Regions from separate parts of the Pseudarthrobacter sp. 902506025 genome, predicted to be linked through region 2. Evidence: riboswitches for the same ligand, from Rfam matches in the RefSeq annotation. Region 2 holds a riboswitch; each other region holds the start of a gene.

Region 1 (4,500 bases), on a different contig from region 2:
GTTTAAGGCCCCACCGGGCTGCCAACAGGCCGCAGGGTAACCAGCGGCGCACGATCACATGCTGTGGCACTTTTGTGCCGCAGCATTTTCGTGTCCGGATGCACCCTGGAACCAGGCAAAGGAGCCATCCCCCAGGCGGGAATCCCTAGGTGGGAATGATCCGGAAAAGGAACCTGGTGCGGACCATCACCCACAACAGGCCCAGGACCACGGCGTAGGCCGCGGTGTTGAGGAAGATGCTCTGCTGCTGGAGCGCCGGGATGTTTGTGACGACGGCGATCAGCACCACATGCATGATGAAGACATACAGCGTGGCGCGGCCCAGCGGAATCAGGAACCAGCCCAGGGCACGCTCCACCGGTTTCCAGTAAGCGCTGAGGAACGCGTAGGCGGCCACCACCAGGACCAGGACGTTGAACAGCCGGCCGGGCGCCAGGTAGGTCCGGCCGAAGAGTGCGTCATACATGGCCCGGTAGGAGGCGTCCGGCATGAGCGCCAGGCGGACGTCGTAGTTGTTGGCCAGGTACGGATTCCCCCAGGACAGGAAGGCCAGCGCAAACGCTGCCGCAGTGCAGGCCGCCACCACCCACGTGTGCGCCGACAACCACGCAACAATGCTGCGGCGGTAGTAGCCAACAACCAGGCCGAGGACGAAAAGCACCTGCCACACCAGCAGCGGAAACGAGTCCTCAAACTGGGATGGCAGGATCCTGAACCGGGTCACGGCGCCCACTGCGTACACGGCGAACGTCGCCAGCAAAACCCAGACGGCCTTGCCGCGGTTCAGCGCCGCAAGGATCAGCGGGCTGGCCAGCAGGAGCACCACATACAGGCCCATGACGTTGAACTGCCAAGGCCCGAACTGCAGCAGCACGATGGCCGGCAGCACCTGCGGCGGCACGGGGAACTGGAACAGCGACGACATGCCGGCGTAGAGGTCGTAGGTCCGGCCGGCACCGCTGTGTCCCGCGCCGCCGGTCCCCTGGTCCACGAACGTGGTCAGGGCCTCAGTGTGGAAGAACGGGAGCAGGGAAAGAAGGAAGACGCCGATCAGCACGGCCAGGGCGGTCACATAGAGCTTCCCAGCCCGGCGGGACGTCAGGTCCACCACCCGGCCGAAGTCCTCCTTGGCCTTGGGCCCGTACACCATGCCCACCACCAGGCCGGAGAACAGGACGAACAGCTCCGCGCCTGACACGAAGCCCACCGCCTCCTGGGTGAGCAGCTGGAACAGTGAGGCCATGCCCAAGTGGTTGACCACCACAAAGACAATGGCCAGTCCGCGCAGCAGGTCCACCCGCGAATCCCTGGTGGAAGGGTCCTGGTAGCTCCAGGACGTGGCGGTGTTGATCCGGCGGGGAACCTGCCACAGGGCCACCAAGAGGATGACCATGGCGGCACCAACGGTCCAGGGGGCGGCGCCGGAAAGCGTGTTGGCCCGCACGTAGGTGCCTGTGGACGCCACATCCGTGACAGGGCCGGTGACCATCGGCGATGCCTTCAGCCTGTCCAGGGCGGCCTTGGCAATATCCGGGCTTCCCGTGAGTAGCCAGCTGATGCTCGCCACGCCGGTATCCCGCGTGCTGGTCCGTTCGTCCCACACCACGGCGGCCGTCCCGGCGAAAGCGGGTGACGTGGCAGTGGCCACCACCTGATCCCACCAACCCGTCTTGATGTCCGCCTCGGGCGCCCCACCGGACGCAGGGCTGTAGAAGGCCGAGGTCTGGAGGAGGAAAGGCTTTTTGCGTCCCTCGGCGTAGGTGCCGTAGAAGTTCTCGCCGCCGGAGGCCGTCAGCATTTCCTGGAGTTCGCCCGGACGCGGCGTCGTGTTGACGGCGGCCCCGCCGGCAGTGTCGTCGTGATAGGCGGTCAGGCCCACCCAGTCCACGGCGTCATCGCCCGGGTAGTAGGGGGCATAGGCGCTGTCGCTTCCGTTCCAGGTCCCGTCCCCGTTCGTATCCAGGAGGGAAAACCCGTCGCTTCCCGGCTGCGGGGCATTCCGGTTCCGTTCAAAGGGGTAGTCCTTGCCCAGGTAAGGCGCCCACACCATGGCGGCCCGGCCGCCGTCGTCCTTCTTGAAGGCTGCCGCCACGGCCTGGAAGGCCTGCCGGTACGTGGCCGGCTGCTGGCCCCAAGCCACCCAGCTGGCATTCATATCGGGGGCGAACCGGACCAGCAGTTGGCCCTTGAACCCCGATGTCAGGTCACGGACCTGGGCTGCGAACGCTTCCGCCTCCGCGGAGCCGAGCTGGTCCAGGGGCACCGACGGCTTCACCGAGAGCAGGGCGTGGGCGCCTTTGGCTGCAGTCTGCTGCAGGAAGCCGTCGATGTCATTCCGCTCCGATTCGCGGTACGGAATGGTGATGTCGTGGCCGAAGACGGCGGGGCCGGCGCCCAGCCTGTCGCTGAAGCCCGCGGCCGTATCCTCGCCCCACTCGAGGACCGCCCCCAGCCACGGCTTGCCCTTGTCCGGTGCAGCAGGCGCGGCGTGTGCCGGGCTTGCCGGGACAACCAGGGCCAGGAGGGCGATGAACGCGGCGGCGAAAAAGGCTGCGATGGATCGCGGACGGTTCCGCCGGATGGCGGCGTGGTGGAGCGATACGTGTGCCCGCATGCTGACAAGGACCCCCCGGTACTCATTGCTCTGGATACGGGGCGGCGCCCCCGGTAAGAACTTTATCGGCCCGTGGGCATAACCCGTGCCGTGACGCGGACGGCTCAATTACGGAACATGACGACGGCGGCGATGCGGCCGGGCGCGGCAGGTGTTACGTTTTTGGGGAGTAATGAGTACCGGCGCCAAGCCCTGACTTGCCGGTCGGCAACCCTCCCTTTCGCGGCGGGGTGCCTCAGGTGAATACTCGGCATATCGACCGATTCGAGCTGCAAGCGTGAGAGAAGGAGATCCGTCGTGTCCGACGCACCCGCCCCTGACGAAAGACTGTCCTACCGCCTGATTACGGGCGCGGACAACCGTGAATTCTGTGAGCGGATCTCCGCTGCACTCGCCGATGGCTACGTCCTGCACGGCAGCCCGGCGGCAACCTTCAACGGCACCACCGTCATCGTGGCGCAGGCAATCGTCCTTCCGGCCGCGATCGCTTCCGCCGACGCCGCCGTGGCCACCGCCGTGGACCAGCTCGATGCCGAATTTGAGGGCGAGTTCGACGGCGAGGGCCACGCATGAGCTACGCGGGAGACCTGACGCCGCAGGAAGCCTGGGCCAAGCTGGAGCAGGGCGCCATCCTGGTGGACGTCCGCACCGAGGGCGAATGGGCCCACATCGGCATCCCGGACACCAAGGCCACGGACAACGATCCCCTGTTCATCCAGTGGACCTTCCCCGGAGGCATCCCCAACCCGGACTTCGTCAAGGACCTCCAGGAGCAGGCGCCGGAGGATCCCCACGCGGAACTGCTGTTCCTGTGCCGGTCCGGCCAGCGGTCCATCGCGGCCGCAACTGCCGCCACCCAGGCGGGCTTCACCGCGTACAGCGTGCTGGAGGGCTTCGAAGGCGAGCCCGACCGCTACGGCGAGCGGACCGTCAATGGCTGGAAGAACCGCGGCCTCCCCACCAACCTCGGAAAGAACTAAGTGACCTTCAACCCAGACGCCCCCGGCTGGAACCCCGACACCCAGGCAGTCCGCGGAGGCCTGGACCGCTCCAACTTCCAGGAAACATCCGAGGCCATCTTCCTGAACTCAGGGTTCGTCTACGAATCCGCCGCGGCAGCTGAACGGGCCTTCACCGGCGAGGACGAGCGCTTTGTCTACTCCCGCTACGGCAACCCGTCCGTGGCCACCTTCCAGGAACGGCTCAGGCTGCTCGAAGGCACCGAAGCATGTTTCGCGACGGCGTCGGGCATGTCCGCCGTGTTCACCGCGCTGGGTGCCCTGCTGGCTGCGGGCGACCGGGTGGTGGCCGCCCGGTCACTGTTCGGTTCGTGCTTTGTGATCCTGAACGAGATCCTGCCCCGTTGGGGTGTGGAGACGGTCTTCGTGGACGGCCCGGACCTGGACCAGTGGCGCGAAGCCCTGTCCAAGCCCACCACCGCCGTCTTCTTCGAGTCCCCGTCGAACCCCATGCAGGAGATCGTGGACATCGCCGCCGTCAGCGAACTGGCGCACGCGGCCGGGGCCACCGTAGTGGCGGACAACGTGTTCGCCACTCCCCTGCTGCAGCGCTGCGGGGACCTTGGTGCCGACGTGATCGTCTACTCCGGCACCAAGCACATCGACGGGCAGGGCCGGGTGATGGGCGGAGCCATCCTGGGCACCAAGGAATTCATCGACGGACCGGTGAAGCAGCTGATGCGCCACACCGGCCCCGCGCTTTCCGCTTTCAACGCCTGGGTCCTGACCAAGGGCCTGGAGACCATGGGCCTGCGCGTCAACCACTCCTCGGCGACCGCACTCCGGCTCGCAGAATGGCTGGAGGAACAGCCGGCGGTGAGCTGGGTGAAGTACCCGCTCCTGAAGTCGCACCCGCAGTACGGGCTG
Region 2 (4,500 bases):
AAGCGGCCTTCCAGTTCGGCAGCCGACCGGTAGGTGATGTGGGCGATGCGCCGGGCGAGCGCCAGCCCGTCTTCCGGGCACGGACCGCCGTAGTAGTCCCCGCCGTTGAAATTGGGGTCCTGCCGGATGGCCAGCGTCTGGGCCTGCGCGAAGGCAATCTGTTCGGCAGTACTGGCGGCTCCCACGGAGATCACCGCGCAGCGCTCCACCCTTTCCGGGTACGTCACCGCCCATTCCAGGGCGCGGGCACCCCCCATGGATCCGCCGAGGACGGCGAACCAGCTCTTGATGCCCAGCTGGTCCGCGAGCCTTGCCTCGGCAACCGTACTGTCGCGCAGCGTGACGAGGGGAAACCTGGAGCCCCAGGGCTTTCCGTCCGGCGCGGGTGATGACGGGCCAGTGGATCCATAGCAGCCGCCGACGATATTGATGGACACCACGAAGAAGCGGTCCGTGTCCACGGGAGCGCCGGGGCCCGCCAGCTGTTCCCACCAACCTTCTTCGTCGGTGTCGCCGCGGGTCACGTGGGTGCTGCCGGTCAGCGCATGCTCGATCAGGATGGCGTTGCTGGCGTCCGCGTTGAGCGTCCCCCAGGTTTCGTAGGCCAGGGTGACGTCCGGGAGGTATCCCCCGGCTTCGAGTTCCAGACCCCCGATGGAGGCGTAACGGACGATTCCGTGTTCGGGGATGGTGGTTCGGGCGACGGTAACCGTCATGGCAAGACCTCTTCTACGCGCTTGCCTGCCGTCGTCTGACCGGCAGGCCAGGTCCTCACCCGGGGCACCCCACCGCGGATGGAGGGTTGCCGGCCAGCAAGCCGGGGCTGTCACTGGCACTCATGACCTGGTTCGAGTGTACGAAACACCCCCCACTCCAGGCCAAGAGTATGACTGGTTGTGACTTCCCGGTTTGCCGGCCGGCACATGCTGCGACGCGCGCGTTTGGGGCTACGCGTCGGCGCCCTTGGCTGCCCGGAAGCCTGCCTCCAGGTCGGCCAGGATGTCGTCGATGTGCTCCAGGCCAACGGAAAGCCGGACCAGGCCCGGGTGCACGCCGGCCACAACCCGCTGCTCCGGCGAGAGCTGGCTGTGCGTGGTGGACGCGGGGTGGATGACCAGGGAGCGGACGTCGCCGATGTTGGCCACGTGGGAATGCAGCTCCAGGGCGTCGACGAAGCGCTTGCCCGCCTCTGCCCCGCCGGCCAGGTTGAAGGCCACGACGGCGCCCGTCCCCTTGGGTCCGTACTTGCGGCCACGCTCGTACCAGGGGCTGGAGGGCAGCCCCGCGTAGGCGACGGATTCGACGTCGTCCCTTGCCTCCAGCCAACGCGCCACTTCCGTGGCGTTCGCAACGTGGCGCTCCACCCGCAGGCTCAACGTCTCCAGGCCCTGGGAAATCAGGAACGCGTTGAAGGGCGAGACGGCTGAGCCGAGGTCGCGCAGCAACTGCACACGGGCCTTGAGGATGTAGGAGAGGTTGGCGCCGAGTGCGCCGCCTTCACCGAGATCGCGGGCGTAGACCAGGCCGTTGTAGGTGGGGTCCGGGGTGTTGAAGCCGGGGAACCGTTCCGGGTCCTTGCCGAAATCGAACTTGCCGGAATCGACGATGACTCCGGCGATGGCCGAGCCGTGGCCGCCCAGGTACTTGGTGGCCGAGTGCAGGACAATATCCGCGCCCCACTCCAGCGGGCGGATCAGGTAAGGGGTGGACAAGGTGTTGTCCACGATGAGAGGAACTCCGGCCTGGTGGGCCACCTCGGAGATGCCTTCGATGTCCAGGACATCCTGGCGCGGGTTGGAGACCACTTCACCGAAGAAGAGCTTGGTGTTGGGCTGCACGGCATCGCGCCACTGGTCCAGGTTGTCCGGATCGGCCACGAAGGTCACCGAGATGCCGAACTTCTTCAGCGTGTGCGCGAACAGGTTGTAGGTTCCGCCGTAAAGGCTGGGGCTGGCCACGATGTGGTCCCCTGCCTCCGCGATGTTCAGGACAGCGAAGGTTTCGGCGGCCTGCCCGGAGCTCAGCAGCAGCGCGGCCAGGCCTCCTTCGAGGCTGGCAATCCGTTGCTCGACGGCGTCCTGGGTGGGATTGCCGATGCGGGTATAGATGGGCGCAAGTTCAGCCAGGGCAAAACGGTTGGCGGCGCTTTCAGCGCTGGGAAAGACGAATGACGTGGTCTGGTAGATGGGCAGGGCGCGGGCACCCGTGGCGCTGTCCGCCGCCTGGCCTGCATGGATCTGGCGGGTTTCGAAGGACCATCCGTTGGACATCCAAATCTCCTTTGACATGGGCCCGGCATGCTCACCGGCAGTACGGGCCGCGCTTGCTCCCGGCTGTTGCCGAAGAGCCAGGTCTTCACCCGGGGCACCCCACCGCGGATGGAGGGTTGCCGGCCAGCGAGCCGGGGCTTGGCGCTGGCACTCATGACCTGGGCCCAGTCTAGGAACCGGACGGTTGCCGTGGACAGCATTGTGACGAACATGGTCTTCCGGCCACTGTCTCGGCCGAATAACGAGGGCGCCGGGCACCGGTAATGCTAGTAAGGGTACCCTTAGCTGAGAGCCCGATCACAAAGTGCCAAGATGTTCGCATGCGCATGGATCACGTCTCTTACGCCTGTGAACACGATGGCCTCGCGGCCACTACCGAACGTATTGCAACTGCCCTCGGCGTTGAGGCAGTGAAGGGTGGCGTACACCCCCGCTTCGGAACCCGGAATATGATCATCCCGCTCGCCGGCCACAAGTACCTCGAAGTCGTTGAGGTCCTGGACCACCCGGCATCGGACAAGGCACCGTTCGGACAGGCAGTACGTGCCCGCTCCGCTGCTGGTGGCGGCTGGATGGGCTGGTGCGTCGAAGTGGACGACCTCGCCCCCTTCGAGGAACGCCTGGGCCGCGCTGCCGTGAACGGCAACCGCAAGTTCCCGGACGGCCGCGAACTGGTCTGGAAGCAGATTGGCATCCTGGGCCTCATCGCCGATCCCCAGGTGCCGTACATGCTCAAGTGGGAGGGCGATCCCTCGCTCCACCCGTCCCACGCGTACGAGAGCAACCTCAAGATGAGCTGCCTGACCATCGCCGGTTCCGCCTCGCGCGTCACCGAGTGGCTGGGTGAGCCGGTGGAGAAGCCGCTCGAGGACGTTGCGGTGGAGTGGGTCGCCCCGCACGGAACCCCGGGCATCCTCTCGGTCACCTTTGAAACCGCCAACGGAGCCGTCACCATCTGACCCTCCCCCGTTCCTCCCCGGATCACTTCGGGGAGGTCCCCGGGTTGTGCCCCGGGCAAACTTCGGCCGCCATTGGGTGGTGACAACGGCGTCACCAGCCAATGGCGGCCGAATTAATTTAAGAAGCTGCTCCCTGCGCCGCTATGAAGGACGCCAGCATGAACCGCGCACACTTTGGATGTCAGTGCCTCGTTGGATGATGTGGGCATGGGAATCAGCGGTGGTGTTGAGGTGGTTTTGGAGGGTGTTCGTGCCTCTGTTGCTGCCATCGATGCGCTGGATTTCGAAGATACTTCCCTGGCTGCCGGCGCCGGCATTGGTTCCCGTGTTGACGTGCTTCAACGGCGGTATGAGATCCGGCTGGAACGGCTGGAGGTTGCGGCCCGGCTGGAGGCGCAGCTCGCCGCGATGAAGGCGCTGGATACTGCCGAAGCCGTTGCCTTCCAGCAGGCGATGACGCCGCCGGACGCCACTGTCCAGGACCGCACTTACGCGGACATGTCGGTGGTGGAGGAGATCGCCGGGGTGCTGACCATCAGCTCGGCGGCCGCGGGCGCTTTGGTGGAGCACTCACGCCGGATCTGCTCCCTGCCGCTGGTGTTCGATGCACTGTCCGCCGGGGACATGTCCTGGCAGCACGCCCGGATTGTCGCCGATGAGACTGAAGGCCTCACCACCGAGGGCGCCCTGGCGTTGGTGGCGCACTTCTTCGACCCGGCTGCACCCCAGCCCGCCCGCGGCGCGGCCCCCGGCGAGCTTGTTCCGTCCCGGTTCCGGGCGAAGGTGCGTGGCTGGCGGGAACGCCACCACCCCGACTCGATCGAGAAGCGCCATGTAAAGGGTGTGGCTGACCGGCGGATGGAATACACCCCGGACAAGGACGGTATGGCCTGGATCTCCCTCTACTTGCCCGGGGACACCGCCTGCGCCATCTGGAACCGGACCACCGCGACCGCCCGCGGCCTCCAGGGACCAGACGAACCCCGCACCCTTACCCAACTCCGCCCCGACATCGCAGCATCGCTGCTCCTCGGCGCCGGCCACGCCGAGGAAGACGGTCCCGGCCTCGGCATTCAGGGCACGGAGGGTGTCACCGGGGTCGGGAAGGTCCCTGCGCCGCGGGCCGACGTCCTGGTCACCGTGCCCGTGTTCGCCCTGCTCGGTCAGACCGATGAACCCGCCGTACTGGACGGCTTCGGACCAATCCCGGCGTCCATGGCGCGCAAACTTGTCGCCGACGGGGCGGACTCGTTCTACCGGGTCCTGATCGA
Region 3 (4,500 bases), on a different contig from region 2:
TGGCCCTGCGCCTGGCGGACGCGCCGGCCGGCAGCTGGATCATTGACACCCCCGGTATCCGTTCCTTCGGACTGGCACACGTGGACCCGGACCGGATCCTGCGCTCCTTCCCCGACCTGTCCCCCGGCATCGAAAACTGTGAACGCGGGTGCAAGCACACTGCAAACGCGGTGAACTGCGGCCTCGACGACTGGGTGGCAGGCGGACACGCAGGTCCCACCGGCCCGGCACGCCTGGCATCGCTCCGGCGGCTGCTCGGCACGGACCCGCGCATGGACGCACAGGAAACCAAAGAGCTCGGCAGCGTCAACTGACGCGTTCTCCCGGCAGAAGCGTCCACAGACGGTAGTTTGTAACCATGATCCAACCCGCTTCGAGCTACAACGATGACCTGCGCCTGGCCCATGTCCTGGCCGACTCCGTGGATGACCAGACCATGAGCCGCTTCAAGGCCCTGGACCTCCACGTTGAGACCAAGCCGGACCTGACGCCCGTCACCGACGCCGACAAGGCAGCGGAGGAAGCCATCCGCGGCCAGCTCTCCCGCTCCCGGCCCCGCGATGCCGTCCTGGGTGAGGAGTTCGGCAGCACCGGGCACGGTTCACGGCGCTGGATCATCGATCCCATTGACGGGACCAAGAACTTTGTCCGGGGCGTCCCGGTCTGGGCCACGCTGATCGCCCTGGTGGATGAAGGCGAGCCTGTGGTGGGCGTGGTCAGCGCCCCGGCCCTCGGCAAGCGCTGGTGGGCGGCAAAGGGCATGGGCGCGTACATGGGCCGGTCCCTGGCAGCTGCCACCCGGCTGCGCGTCTCCGACGTGTCCAGCCTCTCCGACGCCTCCCTCTCCTACTCCAGCCTGAGCGGCTGGAAGGAACGCGGCAACCTCGACGAGTTCCTCGGGCTGACCGAAGACGTCTGGCGGACCCGGGCCTACGGCGATTTCTGGTCGTACTGCATGGTGGCAGAGGGCTCGGTGGACATTGCCTGCGAACCGGAGCTCAACCTCTACGACATGGCTGCGCTGGTGCCGATCGTGGTTGAGGCGGGCGGCCGGTTCACTTCCCTCGAAGGCGAGGACGGACCGTTCGGCGGGAACGCGCTGGCCACCAACTCGATCCTGCACTCAGAGGTGCTGCACCGCCTCAACCCGTACCTGGACGACCTGCTGTAACTGCCACGGTTTGGCCCCCTTAGGCGAATATTGCGACGCCGGACACCTCCAGACGGGGGTGTCCGGCGTCGTTTATTCGATATTGCGTAACAAAGCCCTTAACAATTGCCGCGGCTTCAATCCTGGCCGCCCCATGTCCTACGCTTTTATGCAGGTCACGAGTGCCAGCGCAAAACCCCGGTTTGCTGGCCGGCAACCCTCCATTCGCGGCGGGGTGCCCCGGGTGACGACCAGGCCGGTCCGGAGTGGATGCGGCAAGCGCGGATTCCCTGTGCCGGAGTCCTGTATTCAAGTGAGGTCTCTGTGACAACTGCCACCGTCTCCCCCCAGCCCGCCATTGCCGAATCCGGCGTCCCCGATGCACGCCACGCCGCAGCCGGCCGTCCGCTCGCCGCCGTCACCGGCGCGGAAATCCAGGCCCCCCTGATTTCCGGCGGCCACGTGCGGTATGCCAACCTCGATTACGGCGCGTCCGCCCCGGCACTTTCCGTAGTGTCCGCGTACCTGAACGAGATCCTCCCCTACTACGCGAGCGTCCACCGCGGGGCAGGATACGCATCCCAGATCAGCACCTCCGTGTACGAAAACGCCCGCAGCATCGTCCGGGACTTCGTGGGCGGCCGCCCGGACGATTCGGTCATCTTCACCCGCAACACCACCGATTCGCTGAACCTCCTGGCCGGCTGCCTTCCCGTGACCGACGGCCGGCATGACGGCGAGGTCCTCTACCTGGACATCGAACACCACGCCAACCTCCTGCCGTGGCAGGGCGTTCCGCACCGCAGCATCGTTGCCGCCGACACCATCACCGGCACCCTGGACGCCGTCCGGACCGAACTGGAGCAGGGCGGCGTCAGCCTGCTGGCGGTTACCGGCGCTTCGAACGTCACCGGCGAGATTCTTCCCATCCGGGCCCTGGCCGCGCTGGCCCACCAGCACGGCGCCCGGATCGTGGTCGACGCGGCCCAGCTCGCGCCGCACCGCAGGGTGGACATCAGCGCGGACGACGTCGACTACCTCGCCTTTTCCGGCCACAAGCTGTACGCGCCGTTCGGCGCGGGTGTCCTGGTGGGACGTCCCGACTGGCTGGACGCCGGTGTCCCGCACCTCGCCGGCGGCGGGGCGGTCAAGGAAGCACGGCTCGACGGCGTCAGCTGGGCCACCGGCCCGGCCCGCCACGAGGGGGGCTCGCCGAACGTCCTCGGCGCCGCCACCCTGGCCCGCGCCACCCAGGTCATCGCCGAACTCGACCAGGACCGGTGGCACGCCCACGAATCCGCCATCCGTTCCTTCCTGGTGGAGGGCCTGCAGGACATCGACGGCGTCACCGTCCACCAGATCTTCAAGGACACCAACCCGGAAACGGACACCATCGGCGTGGTCAACTTCTCGGTCGAGGGCTACGACGCAGGGCTGGTGGCCGCCTACCTTTCCGCAGAGCACGGGGTGGGCCTGCGCGACGGCCGCTTCTGCGCCCATCCCCTGCTGAAGCGCCTGGGCCTGCCGTCCGGCTCCCTCCGGGCAAGTTTCGGCGTGGGTTCGCGGCTGGAAGACGCCGAACGCCTCCTCGCCGGCATCCGGACGCTGCGCAGCAACGGACTGGGATGGGATTACGTGGTGGATGCGGGCCGCTGGGTGCCCGCCAATGATTTCCGCACCTACCCGCACTGGGCGCCCAATACCCCCGGGACGGCCGGAGCAGCCCCCTGCCTGGACGACTAGGCGGCGGGGCGGCGGCTGCCTGCTGATGCCGGGCATGCGGTAAATTCGAAGGACATCCGCAAGCAGCACCAGAAGGAGGCCACGCGTGGTTCGGGGTGGCCCCAGGCTTGATCACGGCCGGCGCACGGAGCTCGGGCAGAGCTTCCAGGACGGCGGCCGCCACTACCAGCGGGTCCGTCCCGGCTATCCTGCGGAATCTGCACGGTGGCTGGTACCGGCCGGAGCCCATGACGCCCTGGACGTCGGCGCCGGTACGGGAAAGTTCACCGCATTGCTGCTGGCCATGGGGCTGGACGTCACCGCCGTCGACCCCTCTGCGGACATGCTCGCCCAGCTGAAGGCCCACTGCCCCGCCGCCACGGCTGCGCCGGGGACTGCCGAGGCGACAGGCCTTCCCGACGCTGCCTTCGACGTCGTGACCCTTGCCCAGGCGTGGCACTGGTGCGACCCCCTGGCGGCAAGCACCGAGCTGGCGCGCGTCCTGCGCCCGCACGGAACACTTGGCCTGGTTTGGAACCAGCTGGACACCTCCGTCCCCTGGGTGCACCGGCTCTCCCGGATCATGCACGCCGGCGATGTGTACCGGCCCGGCCACAAGCCCGTCGTCGGGCCAGAATTCCACCGGCTCGAAGGTCACGTCACCCACTGGCAGGACAGGGTGACCACCGGGCACTTGATGGAGCTCACCAAGTCGCGCAGCTACTACCTTCGGGCCGGTGAGGCGACGCGGGCAAAAGTTCTGGCCAACCTGGACTGGTACCTGCACGAGCACCTGGCCCATGCCCCCGGCCAGGAACTTGACCTTCCCTACCTCACCCTGGCCTGGCGCGCCACCAAGGCATGACGCACGCGGTCTGCGGCGGGGTGGCCGAAGCGGCGCACTCTGCCGCACCGGCCAAACCGGTAGGCTTGGGCATGTGAAGACCAGCGCGCCCTCCTCCTCGATCGAGGACTACGTCAAGGTCATCTACTCATTCACCGAATGGCAGGACAAGCCCATCACGTCCTCCCAGCTGGCACAGCGGCTGGGAGTGGCAAATTCCTCGGTCTCGGAAATGGTCCGGAAGCTGAAGGACCAGGGCCTGGTGGACCACAAGCCCTACAGCGCCGTCACGCTGACCGAGGCCGGCCTGCGCCTGGCCCTGTCCATGGTCCGGCGCCACCGGCTCATCGAGACCTACCTCGTCCAGCGGCTCGGCTACAGCTGGGACGAGGTCCACGATGAAGCTGAACAGCTGGAGCATGCAGTGTCGGATACGTTCATCGAGCGCGTTGCCGCCAAGCTCGGGGACCCTAAGCGGGACCCGCACGGCGACCCCATCCCCACCGCGGACGGCCAGGTCCTGATGCCGCGCGCCCACCTGCTCGCCGCGCTGGACCAGGGACACAGCGGCAAGATCACCAGGATCAGCGATGACAACCCCGAGCTCCTGCGGTACCTCGCCGCCCAGGACATCGACCTCGACGCCGAAGTCGAGGTGATGGGACGGCGGCCGTTTGGCGGCGCGCTGATGGTCCGGATCGCCGGTTCGGGCGGCACCCGCGACTACGACCTTGCTGACGAAATCGCCTCAGCGTTGTGGGTCTCCAGCGACACCCCGCACCCG

The links. Region 2 has a riboswitch for S-adenosylmethionine ahead of AB0280_RS13380 (bifunctional o-acetylhomoserine/o-acetylserine sulfhydrylase). Riboswitches for the same ligand answer to the same signal wherever they lie in the genome.
Region 1: another riboswitch for S-adenosylmethionine. It lies ahead of AB0280_RS04130 (DUF1737 domain-containing protein); the one in region 2 lies ahead of AB0280_RS13380 (bifunctional o-acetylhomoserine/o-acetylserine sulfhydrylase).
Region 3: another riboswitch for S-adenosylmethionine. It lies ahead of AB0280_RS07595 (aminotransferase class V-fold PLP-dependent enzyme); the one in region 2 lies ahead of AB0280_RS13380 (bifunctional o-acetylhomoserine/o-acetylserine sulfhydrylase).

What each region holds. Positions count from the first base shown of each region.
Region 1 covers NZ_JBFBKW010000002.1:69,335-73,834, reverse strand. Annotated here, with positions in the region: gene AB0280_RS04140 (hypothetical protein) at 1-6, shown strand, start outside; gene opgC (OpgC domain-containing protein) at 146-2,614, opposite strand; SAM riboswitch class IV at 2,783-2,898, shown strand; gene AB0280_RS04130 (DUF1737 domain-containing protein) at 2,912-3,187, shown strand; gene AB0280_RS04125 (rhodanese-like domain-containing protein) at 3,184-3,594, shown strand; gene AB0280_RS04120 (O-succinylhomoserine sulfhydrylase) at 3,595-4,500, shown strand, end outside.
Region 2 covers NZ_JBFBKW010000006.1:172,580-177,079, forward strand. Annotated here, with positions in the region: gene metX (homoserine O-acetyltransferase MetX) at 1-716, opposite strand, end outside; SAM riboswitch class IV at 729-844, opposite strand; gene AB0280_RS13380 (bifunctional o-acetylhomoserine/o-acetylserine sulfhydrylase) at 948-2,270, opposite strand; SAM riboswitch class IV at 2,315-2,429, opposite strand; gene AB0280_RS13385 (VOC family protein) at 2,591-3,229, shown strand; gene AB0280_RS13390 (HNH endonuclease signature motif containing protein) at 3,437-4,500, shown strand, end outside.
Region 3 covers NZ_JBFBKW010000003.1:74,517-79,016, forward strand. Annotated here, with positions in the region: gene rsgA (ribosome small subunit-dependent GTPase A) at 1-314, shown strand, start outside; gene hisN (histidinol-phosphatase) at 359-1,171, shown strand; SAM riboswitch class IV at 1,325-1,438, shown strand; gene AB0280_RS07595 (aminotransferase class V-fold PLP-dependent enzyme) at 1,475-2,893, shown strand; gene AB0280_RS07600 (class I SAM-dependent methyltransferase) at 2,979-3,737, shown strand; gene AB0280_RS07605 (metal-dependent transcriptional regulator) at 3,811-4,500, shown strand, end outside.